DNA from 2 places in the Eikenella sp. KCOM 3110 genome. Region 2 is predicted to be linked to the other one. Evidence: predicted binding sites of a transcription regulator. Region 2 holds the regulator's gene; the other holds the start of a gene.
What was found. The regulator sigma-54, encoded in region 2, starts transcription at its own class of promoters, with help from an activator protein. The targets are predictions, from matches to a motif close to CTGGCACGCTTCATGCTT.
Positions count from the first base shown of each region.

Region 1: the regulator sigma-54 is predicted to act here: its motif matches at 3,726-3,743, upstream of ELB75_RS02060 (pilin).

Region 1 covers NZ_CP034670.1:399,621-415,275, reverse strand. Annotated here, with positions in the region: gene ELB75_RS02075 (fimb protein) at 43-807, opposite strand; gene ELB75_RS02070 (PglL family O-oligosaccharyltransferase) at 825-2,660, opposite strand; gene ELB75_RS02065 (pilin) at 2,600-3,064, opposite strand; gene ELB75_RS02060 (pilin) at 3,150-3,593, opposite strand; gene tsaA (tRNA (N6-threonylcarbamoyladenosine(37)-N6)-methyltransferase TrmO) at 4,160-4,846, opposite strand; gene ELB75_RS02050 (MliC family protein) at 5,233-5,670, opposite strand; gene ELB75_RS02045 (MBL fold metallo-hydrolase) at 5,992-6,630, opposite strand; gene orn (oligoribonuclease) at 6,760-7,329, shown strand; gene ELB75_RS02035 (energy transducer TonB) at 7,515-7,910, shown strand; gene pgi (glucose-6-phosphate isomerase) at 7,918-9,567, shown strand; gene ampD (1,6-anhydro-N-acetylmuramyl-L-alanine amidase AmpD) at 10,076-10,675, shown strand; gene ELB75_RS12400 (hypothetical protein) at 10,635-10,793, shown strand; gene ELB75_RS02020 (Lrp/AsnC ligand binding domain-containing protein) at 10,847-11,341, opposite strand; gene pnp (polyribonucleotide nucleotidyltransferase) at 11,538-13,643, opposite strand; gene ELB75_RS02010 (NTF2 fold immunity protein) at 14,130-14,588, shown strand; gene ELB75_RS02005 (hypothetical protein) at 14,993-15,361, shown strand; gene yccS (YccS family putative transporter) at 15,566-15,655, shown strand, end outside.
Region 2 covers NZ_CP034670.1:290,998-306,652, forward strand. Annotated here, with positions in the region: partial or broken gene putA (bifunctional proline dehydrogenase/L-glutamate gamma-semialdehyde dehydrogenase PutA) at 1-2,931, opposite strand, end outside; gene putP (sodium/proline symporter PutP) at 3,205-4,722, opposite strand; gene ELB75_RS01520 (KdsC family phosphatase) at 5,315-5,863, shown strand; gene lptC (LPS export ABC transporter periplasmic protein LptC) at 5,860-6,441, shown strand; gene lptA (lipopolysaccharide transport periplasmic protein LptA) at 6,419-6,937, shown strand; gene ELB75_RS01535 (MmcQ/YjbR family DNA-binding protein) at 6,948-7,328, shown strand; gene ELB75_RS12975 (hypothetical protein) at 7,358-7,492, opposite strand; gene ELB75_RS01540 (protease inhibitor I9 family protein) at 7,491-7,847, shown strand; gene lptB (LPS export ABC transporter ATP-binding protein) at 7,927-8,661, shown strand; gene rpoN (RNA polymerase factor sigma-54) at 8,680-10,050, shown strand; gene hpf (ribosome hibernation-promoting factor, HPF/YfiA family) at 10,094-10,414, shown strand; gene ELB75_RS01560 (hypothetical protein) at 10,653-11,012, opposite strand; gene ELB75_RS01565 (phosphoglycerate kinase) at 11,205-12,386, shown strand; gene ELB75_RS01570 (hypothetical protein) at 12,793-13,263, opposite strand; gene ELB75_RS01575 (3'-5' exonuclease) at 13,526-14,320, opposite strand; gene ELB75_RS01580 (cysteine ABC transporter substrate-binding protein) at 14,519-15,412, opposite strand; gene ELB75_RS01585 (amino acid ABC transporter ATP-binding protein) at 15,492-15,655, opposite strand, start outside.

The DNA of each region.
Region 1 (15,655 bases), 110 kb from region 2:
CCAAAATTTTAGCCATATGGCAGCTATCGATACAATCTTACCCTAAAAAAAAGCATCTAACGGCACAAACCCCCTAAAATCTGCCTGCTCATCCAAAAGAACCGTCCAGCCCTTATTCTCCACACTGGTAAATGGCAAATAGTACAGCTTGTTTGCCGGCAATCCGCTTTTTTGTACTGCACTATCCAACTCTGCATTATGCAGATAATGCTGCTGCAAACGGAGCAATGGCCGCATCTTCTGCCGTACGGCAGCCCTAGCCCTACCATTATCTGCCTCCCAGCGATCTGGCCTAGCACTGGGTTCGACACCATTTAATGAAAAACCCAAATCCATATTACTCTCGGCTCCATCGCGGGGGGGGCGCACGGCTACACGTTCAACCCCCGTCCAAGACAAACGGTTAAATGGTGCCGTAGCCTTTGCTAATGATTCCTGATGAATGTCGGTTGCCCTGACAACCACAAAACGATCCACTTCAAACATAACTGCCACCGGCCGTGCAATGGCTACAGTATGCAATCCGTAGCATAAAGCCGAAATTTGAATCAACACTACCAACCCCATATCGACAGCAACAGCCCGGACAGACTTCTCCGGATCCGCCAATACTGCTGTAAGCATTGGACCACACACTACGTCGATACAAACAACCAAGAAGAAAAGCTCCAGCCCGCCCAACATTTGCCGATACGGATAGGGATACCATATGCCAAAAATTACTCCAGCAACCAATACTGCCACTACAATATTTGCACCCAAATGATATCCGGCCAGCTTTACCGCAAACCGCACTCTTTTATTCACAATGTATCATCCAATCCTTAATTATTTAGCCTTTTATGAAATCTAGATTCATACCACTGATGAAACCGGTTCAAATATGGTTTGTAATACGCCGGGTTCTCGTTTGATATCTCGGTCAAATATGTATTTACTTCATTGCAATTAGTTGCCATATTCAGCAAGCAGGCCGCCCGAAAGTAGTGGTCTGCCCGCTCAGAATTGCCGGCAACTGCCAATAGGCTACCCTGTTTAATCAATAAATCAACATTAAAATTCTTGTATGATACCCTATCCCCTAGTGCAATGCGTTCCTGTAAATTGTCTTCTGATATCGGTAGCAGCATAAATAACATTAACTCTTTCTCCTCGCTAAATCCGAATACGGGAGGAAGATGCGAATAAGTAAGCATTTTTTCTTCTGCCGATATCTCTTCTGAAAGTAAAAAATAGCTGAAATCCCGATATTTCTGATACTGGATAATATAATAAACACTGCCTATTGCCAGTAATCCGCTTATCGCAGCAACTGGAAGCTTAAAACTAACTTCCTTTTTATTCTTTCCGCCATCCTCGGCTAATATAATCTCGATAAAGAAAGCGGTAATCATGATAAAGCGGAGATGCCATAGCGGATATTCGCTAAATGAGTACATCCCGATCACTGCGAGTATCGTAAATGAAAATGCACGATCAGCAGAAAGATTAAATCCGAACTTTCGGATTAATAAGAAAATAAACCAGAAAACTATTATCAAACCGAGTATACCTAGCTCAGCCCCGATTTGTGCGATAAGGTTATGGGCATGGTGAGCCAGTGTAAACCATTGGAGCTGCTCGGCATGATCCAACCCGAACCCCTTAAGGTTCCCCCAGCCTATCCCTGTTAACCAATTCCCCTTTATCGCCATCCATGACTCTTGCAGCAAATATTGCCGTAATGCCATACTCTCATTGGTAAGCCTGGATACGGCAGTATTGCTATCTTCGATAAACGCAAGAAGCAATCTGCTGCCTAAATTATATCCGATTATAAATAGCACACCGAAGCCTACAACTGAAGCAAATCGTTTTTTCCACCCTCCGGCATAAAAAAGGCCGCTGCACAACACAACAGCAAGGCCGAGCAAAAAACCGCCCCTGCTGGAAGTAAACCCGATTCCCATAACCAACCAAACGGTGAATACGATACAGATGATTTTCCCCAGCCAGGTTCGGCTCAGATAAAACAAATAGATAGCGGCAGCCATCCCTAATGAGCTGACAAACGCTGCCTGATTCACTTGGGCGATATTTCCGGTTAACCGATTATCCGGACTCCTTGCAAACACGACCGAACCGATTAACCAGCTATCCGGCCAAACCAATTGAATGACTTGGGTAGCAACGGTTAATATGCCCCCCGCCAGCAAAACCACGGCCATAACATTTACGGCCCTACGCTTCTCCTCCCGATCCAAGCCAGAAACCGCCAGCGACACCAATAGGCAGAACAATATTGTCGCACCGGGGAATATCAAACCATCAGTATAAACGATTTGATTTAATATCGGTTGCAGCAATATGAGCATCAGCAAACCCAACCATAACCATGTGCTGATAGAAATAGGTATTTTCTTGCGATCGGAGGCCGTTGCCCACCCCGCCAATCCTACGGCAAGCAACCCGCCGACATAAATATTGACATATAAGTCTGTAGTGGACGGGTAATAATGCTGGATGCTTAATATGCCCCATAGATATGCGGCGGACATAAATACCAACAGCCACCATACTCCGAAAACCTGTTTTCTGCACATAGTAACCCCTTGGTGAATTAGTGTCGGCATACATCCGGCAGATACTTGCCGGGAAGGTTTGCCGAGGAGCAATGCCAAAGAACCGCTCCGCTGGTTACTTTCATGCTGAGCAGCAAAGAGTTTCCCTGCAGCGGAGCGGCACTGTCCGGCGCAGGTTTGAATGTTGCTTCCATTTCACAAACATAGCCCGGCTGGGTCGCTGCCCGGGTATGTACGGATGCAATATGGCTGCCGACAATCTGGTCTTTCTGCGCAATGCCAAAATAGCTGTTGCTCAGGTTATCCGGGCAGACGCTGCTGGCAAAATAATTGTCTGTTACAGAACTTTTCAGCCCGTCCAATAACGACATTCCCTCGGCCACTTGCGATTTGGCTATATAAGTTTGATACGTGGGTAGGGCAATAGCCGACAAAATGCCGACAATGGCAATCACAATCATCAGCTCGATCAGGGTAAATCCCCGTTCCTTATCTTTCCTCATTTCAACCCCCACAGGAATATTCGGTAAAAGTTATAAAAGGCCGCACTGTAACGTGCGGCCTTGGTGCATTCTATCCACCTAATTATTAACGGCGGCAAGAAGAAGGCAGGTATTTGGCGGGAACCGGGTTAGAGCTTGCGGCAGCACATTTCCAGTCGTAAGAGCCGGCATTCAGGGTCGGGGAAAGAACAACCTGTTTGCTTTGAATATCAGCATTTACGCCAGAGCCTTGCATTTTGGCAGTGATGGTACCATTGGTAATAGTTACGCTTTCAACATATTTGCTCTTGATGCTGGTAGCAGCAGCCACACCGGCAGCAGAATTGTTAGCCGGCCATGCGCCATGGTTGGCGTGGTATTCGGTTACGGCACCTTTCTGACCGCCAGCCAATTCCAAAGCCTCAGAAACTTGGGTGCGGCCAACGTAGTCTTGGTAAGCCGGCAGGGCGATAGCAGCCAAAATACCGATAATAGCGATAACGATCATCAACTCGATCAGGGTAAAACCTTTTTGTACTTGTTTCAACATGACATTTTCCTTTAATAAAAATGGAACTTAATAAAACCGAATCTTTCGACCCGGGAACTTCAACCAAAAGAAGGAGACAACTAAAACTTCATTTTCGGCTTCGGCTTGTTTGCCTCAACCACGAGAAACATAAAGCAACAGCTGTGCCAAAAAATAAAAAAACCGTTTGATTTATTTTGTAACCACATGTTTCTAAATCATCTTTTTCTTATTTTTAATTTAAGCGGCCGGCCTGTGCGGCTGTCTTGCGCGGGCGGCCTATCGGCAAAACTGACATTTATCGTCAGTTTGTGGCCCGCTATTTCGCACAGATTGCCGTTTTATGGATTTCATGGCCTGCCAATTTAGGGTTGCTGCCATTTTGGGCAACGATTTTTGGCATTCCCGCTATCTCTATCCGCATTCGGCGGTGGCAATACCACCCTACGGCATAAATCATGAATAAGGTAAGGTGGCATGATGATGCCGCCGTTTTGGGAGGAAGAATAGCTTGGTAGAAACCCACCACTTTGATGAGGGCTTCGATTTAGCTGCATGAAAGCTGTGCCACGGTTTTCAGGCAGCCTTTAGTCTTCCGCCGCCATCACCGCTTCAATTAAAGCTGTTCCGTTTTCAATCCGAAACGCCACTTCCCAATCTCCCACCGCCATCTTATATATCCGCTGCGACGTATCCTGATAAGCCGGGCGCGGGTCTTGGGCGATGCTTTGTTCAATCAGCAGGCGAATGGGCGGCGGCAAGGATGCTGCGCTTATCTCATCTACCCAAGCCACTCCGAGCGGCACAGGCGGAACGGCGGCGAAGCCCGGGGCGGCATCGGGCTGCGCTTCCACAAAGGGCAGGTAGGGCTTGATGTCTAACACCGGCGTGCCATCGAGCAAATCCGCCCCACCGCACCACAGCCGCACTCCGCCCTCGGTTTCAATGCGCTCCAGCTTGAGCAGGGAAAGCCCCAGCGGGTTGGGGCGGAACGGGCTGCGCGTGGCAAAGACGCCCATTTTCCGGTTGCCGCCCAAACGCGGCGGCCGCACCAAAGGCTGCCAGCCTGCCCCGGCCACGCCGTGAAACACAAACTGCACCCAGATATGGCTGAAGCTTTCCAACCCGCGCATGCAATCGGCAGAAAACTCGGGCAATAATTCGATACATACCCGGGCGGAAGGCACCAAGCCGGGCTGGCGCGGCACGCCGAATTTCTGTTTATAAGGAGAACGGACGTAGGCAATGGTTTGCAGGATGTGGGTGGCTGGCATGGCTTAGGACGGTTAAGAGGAAAAGATAAAAGGCTACCTGAAAGCGATGTCTTGGCATAGCCAAGGCGGAGCTTCTGCGAAGCTAAAGCGCAAGCTTCAACGGAGTTAAAGCGATGTCTTGGCGCGGCCAAGGCTGAGTTTCTGCGAAGCTAAGCACCGGTTTAGCGTAGTTCAAACAAAGTTTCCGCAAAGCGGAAATGAAGATTCCATAAAACAGAAGCGGAGTTTCTGTGCGGTTGAAATTAAGTTTTGGCAAGGCGGCAAGGCGGCAGTATCGCCCCGCCGTGCCGCCCACTTTGTTTTCCGCACCCGATAAAAACCGGCAGCCTCGGAATTTCCGGGCTGCCGGCCTGATTTCACTAATGCGGCGTTGAATTGAAATCAGCTTACTGCTGGCGTTGGCAAGCAGTTTCTACGCGGTTGCCATAGGGGTCTTTGAAGCTGAACGCGGCTTCATTGCCCTTACGGTGCCACTCGGCGCCGCTGCCGAACAGGCCGCGGTTGCTGGTGTAGCGCTCGCCGGAGCCGGAAGTGGCGCGGTTGAGCACGGCACGTTTGTCGTCCAGTTGCAGGCTTACGCGGTCGGTACCTTGCTGGCGCACGGTTACAGACAAGCCGTTTTCACAGCTGAAACGCTCAACACTTGCGCGGCGCTCGCCACGGCGCTCATGACGCGGAGCGGGCTCGTTGCCCTGGTCTTGAACGTCGTTGTCGTAGCGTTGGTGATGTTGATGACGGGGGCCGTCGTCTTGCGGGGTGGCCACCACGCAGGCAGACAACAGCAGAGCCAAAGAGGCCGGTACAGCCCAAGTACGTACTTTCATTGTGTATTTCCTATAAAATGAGAAAATACCGCCATAGCCGGCGGCAAGAGCATCTTAGCCCAAAGCGTGCGGCATAAAAAGGGGGATTAACCAAGATTTACGGCAATATCCGATTATTCTGGCAAAAAGGCTACCTGAAATGATTTGGCGGTTTTCAGGTAGCCTTTGTTTTGGCAAACATCCAACTTTGGTTTCGCGTTTTGGCTTTGCAGAAGCTCCGCCCCGGCTGCGCCAAGACATCGTTTTAACTTCGTTGAAGCTTACGCTTTCAGGTAGCCTCTTTTAAGACGGACTGTATGTATCGACTACCGCCCTCGGGCATTAATCCTGCAAAAACGGGTTGTGACGTTTTTCGTGGCCGATGGTGGTACTGCGGCCGTGGCCGGGCAGCACTATGGTGTCTTCGGGCAACACCAGCAGTTTCTCGCGGATATTGCGCAAGAGGTCGGCATGGCTGCTGCGTTCGAAATCGGTGCGGCCGATGGATTCGTAAAACAACACGTCGCCTGCGATCAGCAGGTTTTGTTCGGCGCAGTAAAACACCACATGGCCGGGCGTGTGGCCGGGGATGTGCAGCACTTGGAAGCGGTATGCGCCCACGTTCAACTCGTCGCCCTCTTCCAGCCAGCGGCTCGGGCTCACCGGCTGGGACACAGGAAAACCAAAGTTGGCGGTGATTTCTGGCAGGTTGTCGAGCAGCCATTGGTCGGCGCGGTGCGGGCCGATTACCGGAAACGGGGTACGCTGAATCATCTCAGCCACGCCGCCGGCATGGTCGAGATGGCCGTGGGTGAGCCAGACGGCCTTGGGCTGCACGCCGAGCTTGGCGGCTTCTTCCAACAGCTGCGGCACGTCACCACCCACGTCTATCCACACGGCTTCTTTGCTTTCTTCGTCCCACAAGAGCGAACAGTTTTGGCGGAAAGGGGTAACGGCGAACACGGTAAGGTTAAGCGACATAGTCAGGCTTTCTTTTATAAGAATTTTCAGGTAGCTCGCATTGTGCCGCCGTGCGCGCCAAAGGTAAACCTTTTTAAGGTTTGGCGTATCCGCTACAATGCACCATTTATTCCCTTTGCGAGCAAGTTCATGCACACGCCCAAGCCCAACCCCCTCAACCTCTGCTGGCTCGATATGGAAATGACCGGCCTCAACCCCGAGCACGACCGCATTATCGAAGCCGCCGTGGTGATTACCGATGCCGATTTAAACATCCTCGCCCAATCCGAATCCTACGCCATCCACCAAAGCGACGAACTGCTCAAAGGCATGGATGCCTGGAACACCAGCACCCACGAGCGCACCGGCCTCACCCGACGCGTGAAAGATTCCGCGCTTTCCGAAGCCGAAGTGGAGCAACGCCTGCTCGATTTTATTGCCCAATGGATTCCGCAGGGCGCCAGCCCCTTGTGCGGCAACACCGTGCACCAAGACCGCCGCTTCATGCAGCGCTACATGCCTAAGCTGGAAGCCTGGTTCCACTACCGCAACCTCGACGTATCCACCCTCAAAGAGCTTGCCCGCCGCTGGTATCCCGCTGCCTACAAAAGCTTCAGCAAAAAAGGCTCGCACCGCGCGCTGGATGACATCTTGGAGAGCATCGAAGAATTGCGCCACTACCGCCAAACCTTCCTGCGCCTGCCCGAAGCTGAGAAATAGGCTACCTGAAAGCGTAAGCTTCAACGAAGTTAAAATGATGTCTTGGCGCAACCAAGGCTGAGTTTCTGTGAAACTAAAGCGCAAGTTTTAAATGGAGTGACAACGAACGCAGCGACGTTTCTGCGAAGCAAAAACCTGTTTCCCGTTTTTCAGGTAGCCCTTCCTCCCATCCATATAAGAAAACCATGCCCCGCAAAATCCTCCTTCCCGCCCTTACCGCCCTGCTGTTAAGCGCCTGCGCCGCCAAGCCTTCGTTTGAACCAGCCATGCTCGTCCACGCCGTGCAACCGGTTTACCCGCCGCCGTTGGAAGAAGAAGGCATCGAAGGCCGCGCCATCGTGCGGATGCGCATCGACACCCGGGGCAGCGTGAGCGACACGCAGGTGCTCTCCGCCACCTACCCCTTATTCGCCCGCTCCGCCGTGCGTGCTATTAACCAATATCGCTTCACTCCGGCCAAACAAAACGGCCAACCTGTGGAATCCGACTTCACCCAAACATTTAGATTCCGAATGCCGGAAGAAAAACCCGACCCTTCAGAAACCGCCCAACCGCCCCGCCCACCCCTTCCCACACGCTAAACCCACCATGCTCCCCACCGCCCTCCCCGCCTGGCAAGCCCTGGCCGAACACCGCCGCGCCACCGCGCACCTCCACCTGCGCGAGCGCTTCGCCGCCGAGCCAAACCGTTTCGAGTGCATGCACGCCGAACTCAACGGCCTGCTGCTCGACTACAGCAAAAACCTCATCGGCGAAGACACTTTGGATTTGCTCTGCCGCCTGGCCGACGAATCCGGCGCGGCCGAACTGCGCCGCCAAATGTATGCCGGCGGGAAAATCAATCTGAGCGAACACCGCGCCGTGCTGCACACCGCCCTGAGGCTACCTGAAAACGCCGCGCCCGTGTATGTGGACGACATCAATATCGTGCCGCAGGTACACGCCGAACTAAACCGCGCCCTCGATTTCGCCGAACGCCTGCAAAACGGCACGCACACGGGCTGCACCGGGTTACCCATCCGAGACGTGGTGAACATCGGCATCGGCGGCTCGGATTTGGGTCCGCGCATGGTGGCGCAAGCCCTTGCCCCATACCGGCAAAACCTGAACGTGCACTTCGCCGCCAATCTCGACAGCGCCGATTTAGACGGCATCCTGCGCCGCGTAGCGCCCGAAACCACGCTGTTTATCGTGGCCAGCAAATCCTTCCGTACCCCCGAAACCCTGCTCAACGCCCAAGCCGCGCGCCGCTGGTTTCTGCAATCCGGCCGCAGCGAAGCCGATATCGCGCAGCACTTTGCCGCCGTATCGGCCAATGTGGCCGCCGCCGCCGAATTCGGCATCGCCCCGCAAAACGTGTTCGGCATGTTCGACTGGGTGGGCGGGCGCTATTCCGTGTGGTCGGCCATCGGCCTGCCCGTGATGTGCGCCATTGGCCACGAACATTTCCGCGAATTCCTGCGCGGCGGGCACGATATGGACGAACACTTCCTGCACGCCCCGTGGCGGCGCAACATCCCCGCCCTGCTCGCCCTCATCGGTATCTGGCAGCAAAACTTCTGCGGCAGCACCAGCCACATCGTCATCCCCTACAGCCACGGCCTGCGCCGCCTGCCTGCCCACCTCCAGCAGCTCGATATGGAAAGCAACGGCAAAAGCCGCAACCGCCACGGCAAGCCCGTGGATTTCGCCACCGGCGCCGCCATTTGGGGCGAAGCCGGCGTCAACTGCCAGCACGCCTTCTTCCAGCTCATCCACCAAGGCACGCAGGTGATTCCCGTCGATTTCATCGTCCCCCTCAGCGGCGAAGGGGCAGACGACGGCCGCCACCTCCGGCTCGTGGCCAACGCCTTCGCCCAAGCCGAAGCACTCATGCGCGGCAAAAGCGAAGCCGAAGCCCGCGCCGAAACAGCCGGACAAGGGCTACCTGAAAGCGAACAAGCCGCCCTCGCCAGCCAGCGCAGCTTCCCCGGCAACCGCCCCAGCAACATCATCCTCGTCGAACGCATCACGCCCTACACCCTCGGCCTGATTCTCGCCATGTACGAACACAAAGTCTTCATGCAGGGCGCCGTGTGGGACATCAACTCCTTCGACCAATGGGGCGTGGAATACGGCAAAGAACTTGCCCAAACCATCCTGCCCGAACTGCAAGGCGCCGCCCCCGCCGGGCACGACGCCTCCACCGCCGCCCTGATCCGGCGCTATCGGCAGCAGATGGGCAACAAACAGCCGTAACGGCCAAAGAGAAGGCTACCTGAAAGCCAAGCGGGCATTTTCAGGTAGCCTTTTTCTTTGCCATGGAAGAGTACCACTCAATGTTTGTGACAAGCCAAAATATTGCAGGCTAATGATTTGCTTTTAAAGGGTTAAAAATATACAATATCTATGTCTGACAGCAGAAATTTTCGCATCAGCTGCGTAATCTCAGGCAAATTATTATTGTCGAGTGATAAATGGTGGGGATTGCGGCCACCCAGACACAAAACATCCCTTGATACTTTATCATCTAGGGATGTTTTTTACTTACCCAAAACAACTATAATCAACCAAGAATAATCTTAATACTGTTTTTAAATTCAATCAAATATCAATAATCTTCTCTTTGTGATGCCACCTTACTAATTTTCTATTTCCCACACCTGGAGATTACCTCTCTCAATCATGCCAAACCTACAACCACTTTTCAGGTAGCCTGCCCCGCCAACCCGCTATAATCCCATTCCCTCCCCTTCGGAGCCCCATCATGACCACAACTTGGCACAACGGCTGGTGGCAGGGCGCGGTGCATTGCCCTTCGCCCAACTTCTCGCCCCGCCCCGCCGGCGAAACCGTTTCGCTGGTGGTGCTGCACAACATCTCCCTGCCGCCCTTCGAATACGGCGGCAGCGCCATCTGCGATTTGTTCACCAACCGCATTAACCCGCAGGCGCACCCCTTCTTCCCGCAGCTGGTGGATTTGCGCGTGTCCAGCCATTTTTTGATTGAACGCAGCGGACAGGTGGTGCAGTTTGTGTCGGGCAACGACGCGGCACACCACGCCGGCGTGTCGCAATATCGCGGCCGCAGCGGCTGCAATGCTTTTTCGCTCGGCATCGAGCTGGAAGGCTGCGATTTCGAACCGTTCACCGAGGCGCAATACCAAGCCCTGATTCCGCTGCTGCACAGCATGGCGGCGCACTACCCCATCGAAGCCGTAACCGGCCACCAACACATCGCCCCCGGCCGCAAAAGCGACCCCGGCCACTTCTTCGACTGGCCGCGCCTGGCCGCCGCAGGCGTGGTGCTGGCGGAAGGGATAACGGATGGACAAAACGCCCCGGCTGCCGCAACACAGGCTACCTGAAAATCCGCATAGCTTTTCAGGTAGCCTTCGCCAACTCGGCAGCCGCAAACTTCGTAGCATCGGCCTGATCCCCGCGCGTTTGCACAACCCAAGACTACCTGAAAGCGATGTCCCGTAGCTAAGGCTGAGTTTTAACTTCGTTGAAGCTTACGCTTTCAGGTAGCCTTTGGTTTATTCTTCCCAATCTTCCAGCGCCAGCGGCCCGTTTTCCTTCACTTCCTCCATCACCACATAGCTGCGGCTCTCTACCGCAGAGGGCAGTTGCAGCAGGATTTTGCCGAGCATGTCGCGGTAGGCGGACATATCTTGCAGGCGCACTTTGATCAGGTAGTCGTATTCGCCGGACACGAGGTGGCATTCGAGGATTTGCGGGATTTTCAGCACTTCGCGGCGGAATTCTTCAAAAATATCGCCGGATTTGGAATGCAGTTTGATTTCCACGAACACCAGCAAGCCGTAGCCCAAGCGGGCGGGGTTGAGGCGGGCGTGGTAGCCGCTGATGTAGCCGTCGCGCTCCAGACGGCGCACGCGTTCGGTTACGGGGGTGGCAGACAGGCCGACGCGTTCGGCCAGCTCGGTCATGCTCAGGCGGGCGTTTTCCTGCAAGAGCTTGAGGATGCGGTGGTCGATGCTGTCGGCTTCTTTGAAGGTGGGGCGGTGGGGCATGGGCTTCTCCTATCGTTATCGTGAATTGGAATAAGGATACTATCGCGTTACTTGGCCATACATGGGTATTGTCTGCGGCCAGTCGTCTTGTCCTATTCTTATTTTAATCCGCTATGAAAGTGCTTCTCTGTAGTTTCAAATAAAGGCTACCTGAAACTTTTTCAGGTAGCCTTTGCTTTATCTAGTCATCCTGCGCTTATTGCTCGCGGGTTTGATCCAGCAGGGCTTTCATGGAAAGGCGGACGCGGCCGCGGTCGTCCACTTCCAGTGCTTTCACCCGCACGTTTTGGCCGACTTTGAGGTAGTCGTTCACGTCTTTTACGCGCTCGTGGGCGATTTGGCTGATGTGCACCAGGCCGTCTTTGCCGGGCATCACGGATACGATGGCGCCGACGTTGTTGTCCAAAATCTTAATCACCACGCCGTTGTACACCTGGCCCACTTCCACTTCGGCAGTGATTTCCTCGATGCGTTTGCGGGCGGCTTCCACGGCTTCCACATTCACGGCGGCGATGGTGATGGTGCCGTCGTCTTCAATGTTGATTTCGGTGCCGGTTTCGGCGGTGAGGGCGCGGATGGTTTCGCCGCCTTTGCCGATAACGTCGCGGATTTTGTCTTGGTTAATCTTCATGGTGAAGAGGCGCGGCGCGTGCTGCGAGAGCTCCTGCGGGCCGGCCACGGCGGCTTTCATCTGTTCGAGGATGTGCAGGCGGGCTTCTTTGGCCTGTGCCAGGGCAATCTGCATGATTTCTTTGGTGATGCCTTGGATTTTGATGTCCATCTGCAGGGCGGTAACGCCTTCGGTGGTACCGGCCACTTTGAAGTCCATGTCGCCGAGGTGGTCTTCGTCGCCCAAGATGTCGGTGAGCACGGCGAATTTGTTGCCTTCCAAAATCAAGCCCATGGCGATACCGGCCACGTGGGCTTTGAGCGGCACGCCGGCGGAGAGCAGGCTCAAGCAGCCGCCGCATACGGAGGCCATGGAAGAAGAGCCGTTGGATTCGGTGATTTCAGACACCACGCGCATGGTGTAGCTGAATTCTTCGGGCGAGGGCAGCACGCCGAGCAGGGCGCGTTTGGCCAGGCGGCCGTGGCCGATTTCGCGGCGTTTGGGCGCGCCCATGCGGCCGCATTCGCCGGTGGAATAGGGCGGGAAGTTGTAGTGCAGCATGAAGCGGTCGGTGTATTCGCCGCTCAAGGCATCAATGATTTGCTCGTCGCGTTGGGTGCCGAGGGTGGCCACAGCCAGGGCTTGGGTTTCGCCGCGTGTGAAGAGGGCGGAGCCGTGGGTGCGCGGCAGCACGCCGATTTGGATGTTGATGGGGCGCACGGTGCGGGTGTCGCGGCCGTCGATGCGCGGCTGGCCGGCCAGAATCTGGCTGCGGACCACGTCGGCTTCCAAATGTTTGAAAATACCTTTGATTTGGTTGGCAGCGAGGGTGTCGGTGTCTTCCGTGATCAGTGCGGCTTCCACAGCGGCCCAGGCTTCGTTCAGTTTGGCGGTACGCGCCTGTTTTTGGCGGATTTTGAAAGCTTCGGCCACGGTTTGCCCGGCAATTTCCTGCACTTTGGCCACCAGGGCGGCATCGGTTTCGGGCGCTTTCCAGTCCCACACTTCGGGGTTGACCGCATCGGCCAGCTCGTTGATGGCGCGGATAACGGCCTGCATTTCATTGTGGCCGTATACCACGGCGCCGAGCATCACGTCTTCGGGCAGGATTTGGGCTTCGGATTCCACCATCAGCACGGCTTGCGCGGTGCCGGCCACCACCAAATCCAGCTGCGATTTGGCCAGCTGGGTTTTGGTCGGGTTCAGCACGTATTCGCCGTTCAGGTAGCCCACGCGGGCGGCGCCGATAGGGCCGGCGAAAGGCACGCCGCTCAATACCAGCGCGGCAGAAGCACCGATCATGGCGGGAATGTCGGAATCAATTTCCGGATCAACCGATACCACCGTGGCCACGATTTGGATGTCGTGGAAGAAGCCTTCGGGGAACAGCGGGCGGATGGGGCGGTCGATCAGGCGGCTGGTGAGGATTTCTTTTTCGCTCTGTTTGCCTTCGCGCTTGAAGAAGCCGCCGGGGATTTTGCCTGCGGCATAGGTGCGCTCCAGATAATCCACGGTGAGCGGAAAGAAATCCTGCCCGGCTTTCACTTCTTTGTTGGCGGTAACGGCCACCAGCACCACGGTTTCGCCCATGGATACTTTTACCGCACCCGCAGCCTGGCGGGCGATTTCGCCGGTTTCGATGGTTACGGTGTGCTGGCCGTATTGGAAGGATTTGACGTGTTTGTTAAACATTAGGATTCCTTTAGAAGAAGGCCGCTGCCGCTAAAACACTAAGCATAAGCCCGCACAAGCGCAGGCGCATGGTTAGGGTTTCAGACAGGCAGGGCAGGTTGGAAATAAAACAAAGGCTTGAGGCTACCTGAAAGTGCAGCCCGAAACCGGCGCGCATTCTAACACGCTGCCGGGCAGATTGCACTGTATAAACAAGATATAGTGAATTAACAAAAACCAGTACAGCGTTGTCTCGCCTTGCCGTACTATCTGTACTGTCTGCGGCTCGCCGCCTTGTCCTGATTTTTGGTAATCCACTATAACTTCGTTGAAGTTTGCGCTTTCAGGTAGCCCCTTCGTGCATACCCAAGGCTGCCTGAAGCCGCCTGCACGGCTGGAACTTTACTGAAACCTTGCTTTCAGGTAGCCTGCCGTCCGTCTTTACTTTTATCGGCAGCCAGCTGAGTTCCTTGCTAGGCCGGCCATTTACCAAATTAAGGATATGCCATGAACGCACCGACAACCCCGCAAGCCGCCTTGGTTACCGATTTCCTCAATGCGATGTGCCAATGGGAAATCTATATGGAGAAACGGGACAAGCAGCTGGATGAAGAAATATCGGACGATATGGACGAAGAAGAGGAAGAAGAATTAGACATGCAGGCAGAAGAGGAAATGAGAGCCAAGCTGCGCGCCATATTTGACCAATACCTCCATCCGTCTGTCTTGGAAACCAAATGGGTGGACAGGCTGCTTTCATTAAGCTATTCAATACCACCAGAATTTAGAGATTTTCAAATTTCAGACGTTCAGGAAAGGCGGATTAAATCCGAAGTCATTGTGAAGTTAAATAATGGATTTAAAAGCGTTTTAAAATACTGCATCCGCAAAGACGATGATATTTTTAAAATTGATGGGGTATATCGGAAGGATTATGCCGGAAAATGGAAGAAAAGTTATTTTTAACTAATGCAAGCATAGCCCGCCTGTATAGTGTGTGAGTATCCCGAACGCACGCGGTTTCAGCCTTCAGGCAGCCCTAGCAGGCTACCTGAAAGCGTAGTTTCAATGCAGTTAAAAAATGTAAGAAACATTTTCAACAAATGCGACAACAAGCTCCTATTCATTGGATTGATATGCCAAAAAAATTTAAAGGCCTTCTAAACAGAGCAGGCTCAAAAAAATTTAATAAATAAGATTGTTTCCAACCCATCAGAAGTAAGAGTTCAAGAATACATGACTATAGATAATGTAATTTGGAGAAAGCCTCATAATTCTTTAGTTATTTAAAAACCTGATGGAGAATTTCTAACTTATTTACGATGTTCATAAGGTGGTGCTGCTGATTTTTGTAATGGAGGACATAAATAATGATTTATACACAGGATTCAAATATAAATATTACAGTAGAAAATTTAGAAAATTTATATGTTCTACAAGACTCAGATACAAAAAATAATAATTTCATACTATTTAAAGATAATTTATGTTGGCATCAAATATATATAGATTGTTCAGCAATATTTATTCAGCCATTAGATCTTGATGATTTATATTCCTATATGGATGATTTATCTTGCTTTCCATTATTTGAATTTAAATTCAAGGGTTCTACAAGAATTGAATTTCATTCAAAAAATAGTGTGTTAACAATTGAAAACCCTAGAATAAAAATCAACTTTTTAGTTATGGATGACTCATTTAAAAAAATAACTCTTAAATTAAAAGAGCAAGCGTAGCCTGCATGGTTAGCAAGCATAACCCACCTGCGTAGTGTGTGTGCACCCCCTCGCGCACGCGGTTTCGGTTTTCAGGTAGCCCCTACGGAAACAGGGCTACCTGAAAACGCAATTTGAACTGAGCTAAAACCCAAAAGCCGCGCCCGTATTGTGCCGCCTGCGCTAAAATAGCGCCCTTTCCCACTCATCCTTTATTTACCCACCATGCCCCTTATCCCATCCCGGCTCAAATGGCTTTCCGCGCGCGTACTGGCTGCACTGCCGATGCTGGTTAGCGTATGCTTAGCCGTGCTG
Region 2 (15,655 bases):
CACCACGGCACCGACGATATTGCGGTTCACATAAAGGTTGCCGGCTTCGATGCGGCGGCGGATGTGTTCCACCGTGCCATCGATGCGGCTGTGGATACCGCCGGTGAGGGCGTAGCCTTTGGCGTTGATTTGGTCGATGAGCTGGTCGAGCTCGTCGGCACGGTAGCGAATAACGTGCAGGATCGGGCCGAACACTTCGCGCTGCAAGTCGTTCAAATTGTTCAATTCAAACAGGGTAGGCGCGATGAAGGTGGCGTTATCGGCATTTTCAGGTAGCCTGATTTGATGGCTGGATTTGGCGATGCCTTTCATGCGGTCGATGTGGCTTTGCAGATTGGCCTGCGCTTCGGCATCGATTACCGGGCCGATATCGGTGCTCAGCTCGGCGGGGTTACCCACGCGCAATTCGTCCATCGCGCCGCGAATCATGTTCACCATACGGTCGGCCACGTCTTCCTGCACGCACAAAATACGCAGGGCGGAGCAGCGCTGGCCGGCGCTGTCGAAGGCGGAGGCGAGCACGTCGGCGCACACTTGCTCGGCCAGCGCGGTGCTGTCCACAATCATGGCGTTTTGGCCGCCGGTTTCGGCGATCAGCACGGGCTGGCCACTGCGGCGGGCGAGCGATTGGTTAATGAGGCGGGCCACTTCGGTGGAGCCGGTGAACACCACGCCGTTGATGCGTTCGTCCTGCGTGAGGGCGGCGCCCACGTCGCCCGCGCCGAGCACAAGCTGCAACACGTTGCGCGGAATGCCGGCTTCGTGCATTAGCTGCACGGCACGGTAGGTGATCAGGCTGGTTTGTTCGGCGGGTTTGGCCACCACGGTGTTGCCTGCGGCCAATGCGGCCACCACTTCGCCGGTGAAGATGGCCAGCGGGAAGTTCCACGGGCTGATGGTAACGATGGTGCCCACGCCCTGGCTGTTTTCAGGTAGCGTGTGTTCGGCTTCGTCGGCGTAGTAGCGGCAGAAATCCACGGCTTCGCGCACTTCGGCGATGGCGTTGTTCAGCGTTTTGCCGGCTTCGCGCACGGCCAAGGCCATCAGCTCGGGCATGTGCGCTTCCATCAGGTCGGCCAAGCGGCGCAGCATGTTGGCGCGTTCGGCGGCGGAAACGGCGGCCCAGCTGCTTTCGGCGGCTTTGGCGGCGGCGATGATTTCCGGCATGGCAGAGGCTTCCACGAAGGCGGCACTGCCCACCACTTCGCTGTGGTCGGCCGGATTGCGCACTTCATGCGCGGCCTGGGTTGGGGCGGCCGCGGCCAAAAGCGGCACGGCCTGCACCGGCGCGGCGGCTACGGCATTCATGGCGGCCTGCAGTTCCTGCAGCGTGTTTTCGTTGCTCAGGTCGAGGCCTTGCGAATTGAGGCGTTCTCCGCCATACAGATTGCGCGGCAGCGGCAGGCTGGCGTTGGGATGGATGCCTTGTTCGGCGATGGTGTCGAAGGGGCTGCGGATGAGGGTGTCGATGCTGATGTTTTCATCCACAATCTGGTTGACAAACGAGGTGTTCGCGCCGTTTTCCAGCAGGCGGCGCACCAGGTAGGCCAGCAGGGTTTCGTGCGTGCCCACCGGCGCATACACGCGCACGTGCCGCCCCAAGTTTTGCGGGCCGACCACTTGGTCGTACAGGGTTTCGCCCATGCCGTGCAGGCATTGGTGTTCGAATTGTTTGCCTTTGCCCATCTGGTAAATCGCGGCCAGGGTATAGGCGTTGTGGGTGGCGAATTGCGGGAATACGGCGTCTTGCGCGTCGAGCAGTTTGCGCGCGCAGGCCAGGTAGGAAATGTCGGTGTGGACTTTGCGGGTGTAGGTGGGGTAGCCGTCCAAGCCGTCCACTTGCGCCCATTTGATTTCGCTGTCCCAATACGCGCCTTTCACCAGGCGGATCATCAGCTTCTGATTGTTGCGGCGGGCGAGGTCGATTAAATAATCGATTACGAAGGGGCAGCGTTTCTGATAAGCCTGCACCACGAAGCCGATGCCGTGGTAACCGGCCAGGTCGGGGTCGGAAACCAGGGCTTCCATCAAATCGAGCGAGAGTTCGAGGCGGTTGGCTTCTTCGGCGTCGATGTTGATACCGATATCGTATTTTTTGCCGAGCAGGAACAATTCTTTCAGGCGCGGCAGCAACTCGCCCATCACGCGGCCGTGTTGGGCGCGGGAATAGCGCGGGTGGATGGCGGAGAGTTTGACGGAAATGCCGTTGCCTTCATAAATGCCTTTGCCGGCGGCATCTTGGCCGATGGCGTGGATGGCGTTGACGTAGTCTTGATAATAGCGTTCGGCATCGGCTTCGGTCATGGCGGCTTCGCCGAGCATATCGAAGGAATAGAGATAGCCGAGTTTTTCGCGCTCTTTGCCGTTTTTCAAGGCTTCTTCGATAGTTTGGCCGGTAACGAACTGTTTGCCGAGCATGCGCATGGCGTAGTCTACGCCTTTGAGGATGAGCGGCTCGCCGCCTTTGCTCACGATGCGGGTGAGCGCGTTGCCGAGGCTCTGGCCGCTGGGGGCTGCAGCCAGTTTGCCGGTAACCAGCAAGCCCCAGGCGGCAGCATTTACAAATAAAGAGGGGCTGTTGCCGAGGTGGCTTTTCCAGTCGCCGCCGGAGATTTTGTCGTGGATGAGTTTGTTGCGGGTGGCTTTATCGGGAATACGCAGCAGGGCTTCGGCCAAACACATCAGGGCGATGCCTTCTTCGCTGGAAAGGGAAAACTCGTGCATCAATGCGTCCACCCCGCTGGCGCGGCGGCGCTCTTCGCGCACCTGCTTCACCAGCCGGCGGGCGAGCCGGTCGGCGGCGGTACGCTCGTCTTGGCTCATCTGGGCGCGTTCGAGCATATCCTGCACGGCTTCAACTTCGTCGCGGCGGTAGGCATCGGTAACGGCTTGGCGCAGGTTGGTTTGTTGGGGATGGGCGAATTGGAACATGGTTGGTCTCCGTGGTTGGTGGGGCTGCCCGATAAACCGCTTTTTCAGGTAGCCTCTGTTTCGTTATGGATGGCTGCTTGGTTGGAACTTCGATAATACGGAATCATAAACCAAACTGCGGATAATGTGAAAAAATGTTTGGTAGGGGTAGGGCTCGGTTAATCGATTAAGGGCTACCTGAAAAGGCCGGAGCAGCTTCAGGTAGCCTTTATTCCGTTTGATACAGGCTTAAAGAGGCTACCTGAAAATTTTCAGGTAGCCTCTTGCCGCCCTTTATTTCGCGGCGCGGTAATCCGCATCGGCTTTTTCGAAGCGTTGGCAGATTTCCTCGGCAGGCGCTTTGCCAATCAGCGACACGGCCACGGCAGTCAGGCCGCAGGCGATGAAGCCGGGGATGATTTCATACAGCGTGGCCATGCCGGCGTTGGCCAGCGCAGGATTCACCACCTGCACCCACAGCACCACCACGGCCGCCCCGGCAATCATGCCAGCCAATGCGCCGTTGGCGGTCATGCGCTTCCAGAACAGGGAAAGGATCACGATGGGGCCGAATGCCGCGCCGAAGCCGGCCCAGGCAAATTCCACCAGTTGCAGCACTTTGCTTTCGGGGTCGGCAGCAATCAGGATGGCGATAACGGCTACGGCCAGCACCATGATGCGGCCGATCCACACCAATTCTTTCTGCGGCGCGTTCGGGCGCAGGAAGCCTTTGTAGAAGTCTTCGGTGATGGCGCTGGAGCACACCAAAAGCTGGCAAGACAAAGTAGACATCACGGCAGCCAGAATCGCGCTCAAAATCACGCCGGCAATCCACGGGTTAAACAACAGGGTGGACAAGGCGATGAATACGCGCTCGTGGTTGCCCTGCATGGCAGCGGCTTGCTCGGGATGGGCGCCGAAGTAGGCAATGCCGAAATAGCCCACGGCCACTGCACCGCCCAAGCACAAAATCATCCAAGTCATGCCGATGCGGCGCGCGCCCACCAGCGATTTCACGCTTTCGGCAGCCATGAAGCGCGCCAGAATGTGCGGCTGGCCGAAGTAGCCCAAGCCCCAGGCAGCAGTGGAAATGATGCCGATGAAAGTCGTGCCGTGCAGCAGGCTGCCGTATTCCTTACCGCTGGTAGCGGCAGCAGTTTGGATGATGGCGGAAACTTCATCTGCCCCGCCCGCACCCAAATACACCATCACCGGCGTGAGCAGCAGGGCGAAAATCATCAGTGTGGCCTGCACAGTGTCTGTCCAGCTCACCGCCAAGAAGCCGCCGATAAAGGTGTAGGCGATGGTGGCGCCCGCGCCCAACCACATGGCGCTGGTGTAGCTCATGCCGGTAAACAGGCTTTGGAACAGGCGGGCACCGGCCACAATGCCGCTGGCGCAGTAAATGGTGAAGAAAAACAGAATGATGAATGCGGAAATCACCTTCATTGCCTGCCCCTGCGCGCCGAAGCGGTGGTGGAAATAATCGGGCAGGGTGAGCGCGTTGTTGTTGTATTCGGTGTGCACGCGCAGCCGCCCGGCCACCAAGAGCCAGTTGAGATACGCGCCGATAATCAGGCCGATGGCAATCCAAGATTTGCTCAGGCCGCTTAGATACACTGCGCCAGGCAGGCCCATCAGCAGCCAGCCGGACATATCCGAAGCCCCGGCCGACATGGCGGTAACAAACGGGCCCAGGCTGCGGCCGCCGAGGATATAGTCGTCGAAATTGCGGGTGGAGAAATAGGCCGCGAGGCCGATTAACAGAACGGCAACCAGATAGATGCCGAAGGTGATATACATCGGGTTCATGTGCTGCTCCTTCTTATTTTCTTTGATTTTCCTGGCCGCCCCGGGGCGGTTTGACGGTGTATCGCTAAAACACCTATTCCTTCCTGCCGTGTCGGCTTGCCTCGCCATGTTGCCTGTACTGTCTTCGGCTCGCCGCCTGGTAGGAAAAATAAGTACTTCAGCTACGGCCGCCTGCTACAAAAGTGGGCAACCTGGTTTTGCTTATACTTGAAAACAACAGAATAAGTCAATATGCGTAAAGAGACTTGCAAATAACTATTAGAAGTAGAACAAAATAAACCAAATCAAAAAAGAGAAAGCTAGCTGCAAGCGTAGGCTGCGACGGAGCGAAAACGAGATTGCAAGCTGCTTACTGCGGGAGCGGGCCGTGCAAGCAAATGTAAAGCCAAAGAGGCTACCTGAAAAGATATTTGTCATATTTATCAGTATGTTAATATATTTCTAATCCCAAAAAGGCTACCTGAAAACGTAAAACTGTTTTCAGGTAGCCTTTCCTTTGTCCGGCCGTGCCAAGCAAAAACCGTGCCGAACGGGTTTGTGCCCGTGCTAGGGCATGTTATCATTAGCCTAATTCGAAATTGAGATTGCCCGCATGAGCCCTATTCTGCCCGAATTGCCCGAATACCTGCGCCGCCGCGCCACCGAAATCAAACTGCTGATTATGGACGTGGACGGCGTGCTCACCGACGGCCGCATCTTCATCCGTGACAACGGCGAAGAAATCAAAGCCTTCCACACGCTCGATGGGCACGGCATCAAAATGCTGCACCAATGCGGCGTGCAAACCGCCATCATCACCGGCCGCGACGCCCCCTCGGTGGCTGTGCGCGCCAAACAGCTCGGCATCCACCACTACTTCAAAGGCATCAGCGACAAACGCGCGGCCTACGCCGAATTGCGCGAAACCGCCGGTGTGGCCGAACACGAATGCGCCTACATCGGCGACGATGTGGTGGATTTGCCCGTGATGGTGCGCTGCGGCCTGCCTGCTGCTGTGCCTGAAGCGCACGAATGGGTATTGCAACACGCCGCCTACATCACCCGCCGCCCGGCCGGCGCCGGCGCCGTGCGCGAATTGTGCGAAGTCATCATGCAGGCCAAAGGCTACCTGAAAACCGCTTGGGAGCAATACACAGAATGATTAAACGATTCGGCGGCTGGTGGTTTCCGCTGGTGTTGGCACTCGCGCTCGGCGGCGTGAGCTTTTGGCTCGACCGCATCAGCCAGCTAGAAACCGAAGAAACCCCGCTCGATCCGCACGAGCCGCAATACCAGATTTTCGGCATCCGAGGCCGCCGCTTCGCTGCCGACGGCAGCCTGGCTCAGCAGCTCACCGCCACCCGCGCCTGGCAGTTTCCCAACCGCCAAGACGGCTATTTGGCCGAACCCAACGTAATGTTTTCGCAAGGCGGGCAGATGGTGTACCGCATCACTGCCGACCAAGCGCACTATATCGGCAGAGAAAACCAAGTGGTATTTGAGAAAAACGTGGTGTTCGACAAACCCGCCATGAACGGCCAGCCCGCCGGCCGCCTCGAAACCGACAGCCTCACCGTCAACACCCAAACCCAAACCGCCCAAACCCAAGATTTGGTGAACTATCAATACGGCGCCTCCCACGGCACCGCCCAAGGCATGACCTACAACCACAAACAAGGATTGCTCAACCTCTCCTCCCGCATTAAGGCCGTGATTTATGACCCCAAACAACAGCATTAAACCCGCCCGCGCCCTCCTCCTCGCTGCCGCCCTGCTATTGCCCGCCGCGGCTTCTGCGCTTACCTCCGACCGCAACCAGCCCATCCAAATCGAAGCCGACCAAGGCTCGCTCGACCAAGGCAACCGCAGCACCGAATTTTCCGGCAACGTGGTTATCCAGCAGGGCACCATGTATATCCGCGCCGCCAAGGTGCGCGTGGTGAAAGCCGCCGACGGCGCGCAAACCATGACCGCCTCCGGCAGCCCGGTACACTTCGGCCAGCAGCTCGACCGCCAAGGCACCGTGAAAGGCCAGGCCGCCCGCGTGGAATACCAATCCGCCACCGGCATCGTGAAACTCAGCGGCGGCGCCAAGCTCGAACGCGGCGGCGACCGGGCCAGCGGCGACACCATTACCTACAACACCCGCACCGAAGTTTATACCGTGCTGGGCGGCAGCCGCAGCAACGCCAACAAAGGCCGCGTGAGCATCACCATCCAGCCGCAGCAGAAATAACGGAGGCGGGATGAAGGCCGAAACCCTGTTTGCCGAAATGGCCGAACGCTACCGCGCCGCGCCCGACCATCCCTTTTCCCGCTTCCCCGAATACGCCGTATTCCGCCACAGCGGCAGCCGCAAATGGTTTGGCGTGTACCTGCCCGTGCCGGCGGAAAAGCTCGGGCGCACTCCCGGCCGCACCGTGCATCTGCTCAACGTAAAATGCCGCCCCGAGCACATCGGCGCCATGCGCGCTCAAACCGGCATCCTGCCCGCCTACCACATGAGCAAAGCACACTGGCTGAGCATCGAACTGGAACAGGCCGACGACGCGCTCATCCGCCAACTGATTGACGACAGCTTCCGCCTCACGCAGGGCAAAGCCAAGATTAGGAAACAGGCTACCTGAAAGCCTGCGATACCGGTTTCAGGTAGCCTTTAAACGGTTTCAGGCAGCCCACATTTGAGGCTACCTGAAAAATAAAACGCTTTTTGCATCACTGAACAGGATGTTTCAGGTAGCCCCACGCCGCACAGGCACAGGCTACCTGAAACCGAAAACCAAGCAACCATGAATATCCGCGTCTTCCTCCCAGCCTGCCTGGCCATGCTTACCGCCTGTGCCGCCCCGCAGCCTGCCGCCACCGCCGCGCCAAGTGCACTCAGCACCCAGCCGGAACAGCAAGCCGCCGACCGCGTGCTGATTGTGTTATACGACCCCGCCGTCGGCGCGGAGCCGCTGCTTCAGGCCGTGCGCAAAATGCAGGCCGAGCTGGTGTACCGTTATACAAACATCAACGGCATCGCCGCCCGCATCCCGCCGCAGCAGGAGATGGCGCAGGCCATCCGCCGCTTGGAGCGCGTGCCGGGCGTGCTGCAGGTGCGGCGCGACCAAATAATGCAGCTGCAAAACCCTGCTGCACATTGAAACCGCGCATGACAGCCCCATTTTCAGGTAGCCCCAACGCTGCCCGTGATACCGAACAAACACAAGGGAAAACCAAACCATGACCACACCGCACAGCCGCCTCAGCGTCAAACAGCTGCGCAAAAGCTTCAAACAGCGCCAAGTGGTGCAGGATTTCTCGCTCGATATCGAAAGCGGCGAAGTGGTTGGCCTGCTCGGCCCCAACGGCGCGGGCAAAACCACCAGCTTTTATATGATTGTCGGCCTGGTGGCCGCCGATCACGGCACCATCCGGCTGGACGGCCACGAGCTGCGCCACATGACCGTGTATCAGCGCGCCCGCCTAGGCCTGGGCTATCTGCCGCAGGAAGCCTCGATTTTCCGCAAGATGACGGTGGAAGAAAACATCCGCGCCATCCTGCAATTGCACGAAACCGACCGCGACGCCATCGAAACGCACCTCAACGACCTGCTGGCCGACCTGAACATCACCCACCTGCGGCAAAGCCCCGCCCCCGCCCTCTCCGGTGGCGAACGGCGCCGCGTGGAAATCGCCCGCGTGCTGGCCATGAGCCCGCGTTTCATCCTGTTGGACGAGCCTTTCGCCGGCGTTGATCCGATTGCCGTAATCGACATTCAAAACATCATCAATTTCCTCAAACAGCGCGGCATCGGCGTGCTGATTACCGACCACAACGTGCGCGAAACCCTGCGCATCTGCGACCGAGCCTATATCATCAACAACGGCGCCGTGCTGGCCAGCGGCCGCCCCGAAGAATTGGTGGGTAACGAAGAAGTCCGCGCCGTGTATTTGGGCGAGAACTTCGATTACTAAGGTTTCAGGTAGCCTCACATGACCCAGCAATCCGTCAAACTCAAACTGCGCCAAACCCAGCAGCTCAATCAGAAGCAGCAGCAATCATTGCGCATTTTGCATATGTCGTCGCTGGAATTGGCCGAAGAAGTGGAAAGCTGGCTGGCCGACAACCCCCTGCTCGAACGGCCGGAACACGATCCGGCCGACAGCGGCGAGCCCGAACCCCATTATTCCGCCGCCCTGCCCGTTACCCGCAAAACCAACAGCATGGAAGAGGGCGACGTGTGGGAAACCGTGGCCGACGAAGCCGATTTCCGCCGCATGCTGCACGAGCAGGTATGCGAACACCCGCTAGACGAAGACCAGGCCGCCCGCGTACATTTGCTCATCGACTACCTTGACGATCAAGGCTACCTGAACGACAGCCTCACCGACATCGTGGAAAACTCCCCGCTGGAATGGATGCTCGATGAAGACGACATGGCCGAAGCCCTGCGCCATTTGCAGCAATTCGACCCCCCCGGCGTGGGCGCGCGCGATTTGGGCGAATCATTACTGCTCCAGCTGGCGCGTCGACAGCCGGACGACACCGTATTCTGCGCCGTGCAGCTGGTGAAGCACTTCCTGCCCGACATCGCCAAAAGCAGCCTGCCGCAGCAAGTGCGCAAAAAATTCCCCCAATACAGCGCCGCCACCATCGAAGCCGCCCAAGCCCTCGTTGCCTCCCTCAACCCCTTCCCCGCCTACGGCCTGTCCGGCTCCGGCCACACCGAATACGTCGATCCCGACGTATGGATCCACCCCGACCCCGAAACCGGCAAATGGACGGTGGGCATGTACCGCCAGGCCTGGCCGCAGGTGCAGCTCAATCAGGAATATTCCGACCTGCTCGCCGAATACGGCAGCGAAGCGCCGGAGTTGAAACAAAAGCTCAATGAGGCTAAAGTATTGCTAAGCTCGCTGGAGCAGCGCAAAAGCACCGTGTTGCGGCTGGCCGAAACCATTCTGGAGCGTCAGGCCGACTTCTTCTCCTTCGGCGCCATCGGCCTCGTGCCGCTCACCATTAAAGAAACCGCCGCCAACCTCGGCCTGGCCGAAAGCACCGTGTCCCGCGCCGTGAACCAAAAATATTTGGCTTGCCCGCAAGGCGTATTTCCGCTACGCTATTTTTTCAGCCAGGCAGCCGCCTACAGCAGCGAAGAAGACGGCGACGGCATCAGTGCCAACGCAGTGAAAGCCCTGATTGAGAGCCTGATTGCCGGCGAAGACAAACGCAAACCGCTCTCCGACCAAGCCATGTCCGATCGGCTCGCCCTGCAAGGCATCGTGCTCGCCAGGCGCACCGTGGCCAAATATCGCGAAGAACTCAATTTCCCGCCTGCGCACCAACGCAAGCAGAAAGCCTAGCTTGCCGCCGCGCGCAGCCAACCCACCTGTAAAGGAGTGAGCTATGAACCTGAAAATCAACGGAATCAACATCGAGGTTACCGAAGCCCTGAACGACTACATCAGCGGCAAACTCGAACGCATCGTCCGCCACAGCGACAACGTGATTTCCGCCACCGTGACCCTGTCGGTGGACAAACTGGTGCAGAAAGCAGAAGTGGATTGGCATATGGCCGGCAAAGACCTGCACCTCGACCAAACCGACAAAGATATGTACGCCGCCATCGACCTTTTGGTGGACAAACTCGACCGCGCCGTACTCAAACACAAAGAGAAAAAACAGCATCACCGCGCCGAACCCAGCGGCAAGGTGAGCATCGAATAAGCTTTGAACCGCCCGATCGGGCATAGATGAAGCAGGCTGAAAAGCCTGCTTTTTTACTATAGTGAATTAACAAAAACCAGTACGGCGTTGTCTCGCCTTGCCGTAACGTGTGTACTGTCTGCGGCTCGCCGCCTTGTCCTGATTTAAATTTAATCCACTATACTAGGGATGGGAGGATTGGAAAAGGCTACCTGAAAATCAAACTGCCGCAAACAGCAGAGCAGCTCCAGCTCCTAGATTATATGCAGGGTGAGAGCATAAAAATACTCAATACAACAATACCATACCAAACCAAGTACGCAAGAATAGGATAAAGGCAAACCAATAATAAAGCCTGTTTCCGGGTAGAAGGCCGCCCGCTTGCAGTTCGAACATCCCGAAAGATAAAAAATTGCCACAGCCATCCAACCAAAGCAGCCACCACGAACATAGCCGTCATCTCTACAAAACGGTACATTACCGCTGCGTTCACTGCCCCACGGCACGATTGGGTGACCCGATAGGCATTGGACAGCCAAAAGTATAAAACCAGCCCAAACCCCATGATCAACCACACAGGCATCAGCTGTGCAGGCGAAATACTGATTCTTTTGCCCATGGTACGCCCCATACGAAATAAATAAGCGAAATTATATACCTACAAAAATATAGAGGCTACCTGAAAACCAAACTGCCCCCATTTCACCCGTTTGCACCGCCCAACTGTTTATAAGATAATGGCGGCGTTTTATGCGGCTGGTACAGCCGCCCGATTTTTCCAACCAAATAACTGAAACCAAAAGAGATAACCATGTCTTTCCTCAAGCTCACCGAACAAAACGTGCGCGGCAAAACCGTGCTGATCCGTGCCGACCTGAACGTGCCGATTAAAGACGGCAAAATCGGCGACGATACCCGCATCCGCGCTTCACTCGCCTCCGTACGTTACTGCCTGGATAACGGCGCGGCCGTTATCCTGATGAGCCACCTCGGCCGTCCCACCGAGGGCGAGTTCAAGCCCGAAGACGACCTTGCGCCAGTGGCCTCGCATTTGGGCAGCCTGCTCGGCCTTACCGTGCCCGTGAGCAGCGATTGGCGGCAAAACCCGCCGCGCCCGCAGCCCGGCGAAGTGGTGATGCTGCAAAACGTGCGCGTGAACCAAGGCGAGAAGAAAAACAACGCCGAGCTCGGCCAGGCCTATGCCGCGCTGTGCGATATTTATGTGAACGATGCCTTCGGCACCGCGCACCGCGCCGAAGCCTCGCTGGTGGCCGTGGCCGAAGCCGCGCCCGTTGCCTGCGCCGGCATTTTGCTGGCCGCCGAATTGGACGCGCTGGGCAAGGCGCTGAAAAACCCCGCCCGCCCGCTGGTGGCGATTGTGGCCGGCAGCAAAGTGTCCACCAAGCTCACCATTCTCAACAGCCTGGTCGATAAAGTGGACCAGCTGATCGTGGGCGGCGGCATCGCCAACACCTTCCTGCTCGCCGCCGGGCAGCCCATCGGCAACTCCTTGGCCGAAGCCGACCTAGCCGCCGAAGCCCGCGCCGTGGCCGAAAAAATGGCGGCCAAGGGCGGCGCCGTGCCGCTGCCGCAAGACGTGGTATGCGCCAAAGCCTTTGCCGCCGATGCCGCTGCCGAAACCAAAGCCGTGGCCGAGGTGGCCGCAGACGACATGATTCTCGACATCGGCCCGCAATCCGCCGCCTCGCTTGCCGCTCTGCTGCGCGAAGCCGGCACGATTGTGTGGAACGGCCCGGTGGGCGTGTTTGAGTTTGACCGTTTCGCCGAAGGCACGCGCGTGATGGCCGAAGCCATCGCCGAAAGCCGCGCCTTCTCCATCGCCGGCGGCGGCGATACCCTGGCCGCCATCGCCAAATTCAGCATCGCCGACAAAATCAGTTACATCTCCACCGGCGGTGGCGCGTTCTTGGAGTTCCTAGAAAGCAAACAACTGCCCGGCGTGGCCATGCTGGAAAAACGCGCGGCGGGCTGATGCCGGTTTGAATGCTTGGGAAAAGGCTACCTGAAAACGGACCGAACCGATTTTCAGGTAGCCTTTTGTCTGACCGTTTCCGGCTAAATACCCGATGTATAGTGGATTAAATTCAAATCGGTACAGCGTTGTCTCGCCTTGCCGTACTATTTTATTTGTACTGTCTGCGGCTCGCCGCCTTGTCCTGATTTTTGTTAATCCACTATATAGCGAATGAACGAAAAACGCTTCGGCGTCGGACAGCTTTGCCCCCCTTTTATTTTGATCCGTGATCTTACCGGGAAGGCTACCTGAAAAACCAAACTGCGGCGGCATCCGAACGGGTAGCGGGCTGCCCGCCCTTGTTTATGGGCATTTTGCCAAGCCATACCTGCTTTCAGGCAGCCCCTTGCGGTATGGCGGCCTTTCAGCGTTTGCGCCGTTTGCCCTGTTTCGGCGGCTGCGCGGACGGGTGCGGCCGAAAGCACAACCGGCCGACAACATGCCAGATGCCGATTAGGGGCAAAGCACACAGCATGGCGGCCATGGGGGCGAGCAGCCAGGCATACCAAACCAGCGTGCCGAAATGCCGCCTGGCCAGGGCGAGAAACAGCAGCGTGAACAGGCCGATGAGGCCGGCAGCGAGTTTCAGATACCGTTTGAACGCGCTTTCCAGCACCCATTCAAGCAGAGCCTCGATGGGGAGGAAAACCAGGCGGAGCAGGAGTTCGGAGAGGAAGTCCATATTGCGGATCGGGGTGTGGCCGCCCCCGATAAGCAGGGGAAGGCGGCATGGGGCGGAAGTGGTTTTACGCGAAACCGGCCGCATCAAGGCCAGCTGAAATTGCAGCGGGCAGGCTGCGAGCCGTAATCCGGTGTTTGCAGGCACTGTCGGCATGCGGCGGCGAAATCGGGCTGCTCAGGTTTGTGGCCTTATCCGGCAGCGGATGGCGAAGGATAGAGGGTTATAGTGAATTAACAAAAAACAATACGGCGTTGGCTCGCCTTGCCGTAACGTGTGTACTGTCTGCGGCCCGCCGCCTTATCCTGATTTTTGTTAATCCGCTATACCTTCTGCCCGCCCTGCGGTTCGCCGACTGGTACATTTATTTTAATCCGCTATAAAGGCTACCTGAAATTTCAGGCAGCCTTTCGGCATTTCAGCGCCATGCGGCCAGGAATTCCTGCCAGTGCACTTTGCCTTCCTGGGTTTTCAGGTAGCCTTTGAGCCGGCGGATTTCCATTTCGTATTCGTCGGCATCGGCGGCGCCGCTCATCAGGCGGAAGCGCTGGAACATCAGGTAGGTGTTGGCGGCGTCGGTTTCGCAGTAGTCGCGGATTTCGCGCAGGCGGCCTTCGTGGAAGGCCTGCCACACTTTGCTGCCGTCCATGCCCAGCTTGCCGGGGAAGCCGCACAGCTTGGCCATGTCGTCTAGAGGCACGCTGGCGCGGGGCTGGTAGAGGGCGAGCAGGTCCATCAGGTCGCAATGGCGGTTGTGGTAGCGGTTGATGTAGTTGTTCCACTTGAAGTCGCGGCTGTCGCCGAAATCGCCCTCGCCGGTGTCCCAATAGCGGGCGGCGGAGAGGCCGTGAATCAGGGCGCGGTAGTGCAGCACGGGCAGGTCGAAGCCGCCGCCGTTCCAGCTCACCAGCTGCGGGGTGTGGTTTTCGATCAGCTCGAAAAATTTGGCGATGATGGTTTCTTCGCTATCGCCGATTTCGCCGATGGTGCCCACATGGATTTTGTCGCTGCCCCAGCGCATACAGCAGGAAATGGCCACCACCTGCTGCAAATGATAGGGCATGAAATCGCTGTCGTTGTGGGTGGCGCGGCGCTGCTGCTGCGCCCAAGCCACCACGTCGGCAGCGGGCGTGTCGGCGGGCAGGCCGTGCAGCAGGCGGATGCCGTTGGCATCGGGAACGGTTTCGATATCGAAGGCGAGGATGGGGGTCATGACGGGCGGCTTTGAGGGTGGGAACGGCATGGATTGTGGCACGAAGCGGGGGTTTCGCCAAGGCCGGTTATGGGTTTCAGGCGGCCTCTTGGCGTTTTGAGCAGGCTTTAGGCTACCTGAAAGCCGGTTTGCCGTATCAAACAAAAGGCTACCTGAATATTCAGGCAGCCTTTACTTCAACCGGATTGCCGAACCGTTTTATTTGGTCAGGATTTCCGCTTCTTTGTCGCCGTATACCGGGCGCAGGGTTTTTTCGTAGGCGGCGTGCAGGCGGCCGTCTTGTTTGATGGCGGCGATTTCCTGGTTCACCCAGTTGAGCAGGGATTGGTCACCTTTGCGCACGGCGGGGGCGATGTGTTCGGCCGGGCCGATGTTGCCGATGGCCACTTCAAAGTTGGGGTTTTCTTTAGCCCATGCCCATAACAACGCGTTATCGTGCGCCAATGCCACGCCGCGGCCGTCTTTCAGCGCATCGAAGGTTTCGGTGTTTTGGTCGAATTTCAATAGGTTGATGTTGGGGTGGTTTTTGGTGAAGTAGGCATCGGCGGTGGTGCCTTTGTTCACCAGCAGGGTTTTGCCTTCCAGCTGGGAAAGGTCGGTAATCGGCGCGCCTTTGGGGGAAACCACGCCCAAGGCCACGTTCATATAGGGGCTGGCGAAATCCACCACTTCGGCGCGTTCGGGCGTTTGGGTGAAGTTGGCGAGGATTAAATCCACTTTGCCGGAGCGCACGTATTCCACGCGGTTGGCGGCCTCGGTGAGTACGAATTCCACTTTGTCGGGGCTGCCGAGCAGGTCGTTGGCCAGATATTTGGCGATTTCTACATCGAAGCCTTGGCTTTTGCCGTTGGCGTCCACATAGCCGAAGGGGGGCTTGTCGCCGAACACGCCGATGCGGATTACGCCGCGCTCTTTGATTTTGGCCAGTGCGTCATCGCTGGCGGCGCCGGAAGCGGCGGAGGCGTTGGCTGCGTTGCTGCCGGAAGCGGGCTGTTCGCTGCTGCCCTGCGAGCCGCCGCCACCGCAGGCGGCCAGGCCGAAGCCGAGCACCACTGTGGCCAATAATGTTTTGAAAGATTGGTGTAACTGCATGATGTTTCCTTTTCTGTTAGAGGTAGGGTGAAACCGCCGTAAAGGCTACCTGAAAATACGGCAGTGGTTTTAAAACGGGTTAAATCGAATAGTCCATGCCGCTGAGGAATTGCTGGGCGCGGCCGCTTTCTGGTTTGGTGAAGAATTTGTCGGGCGTGCTCTCTTCGATGATGTGGCCTTGATCCATAAAGATAATCCGGTCGGCCACCTTGGCGGCGAATTCCATCTCGTGGGTAACGATGA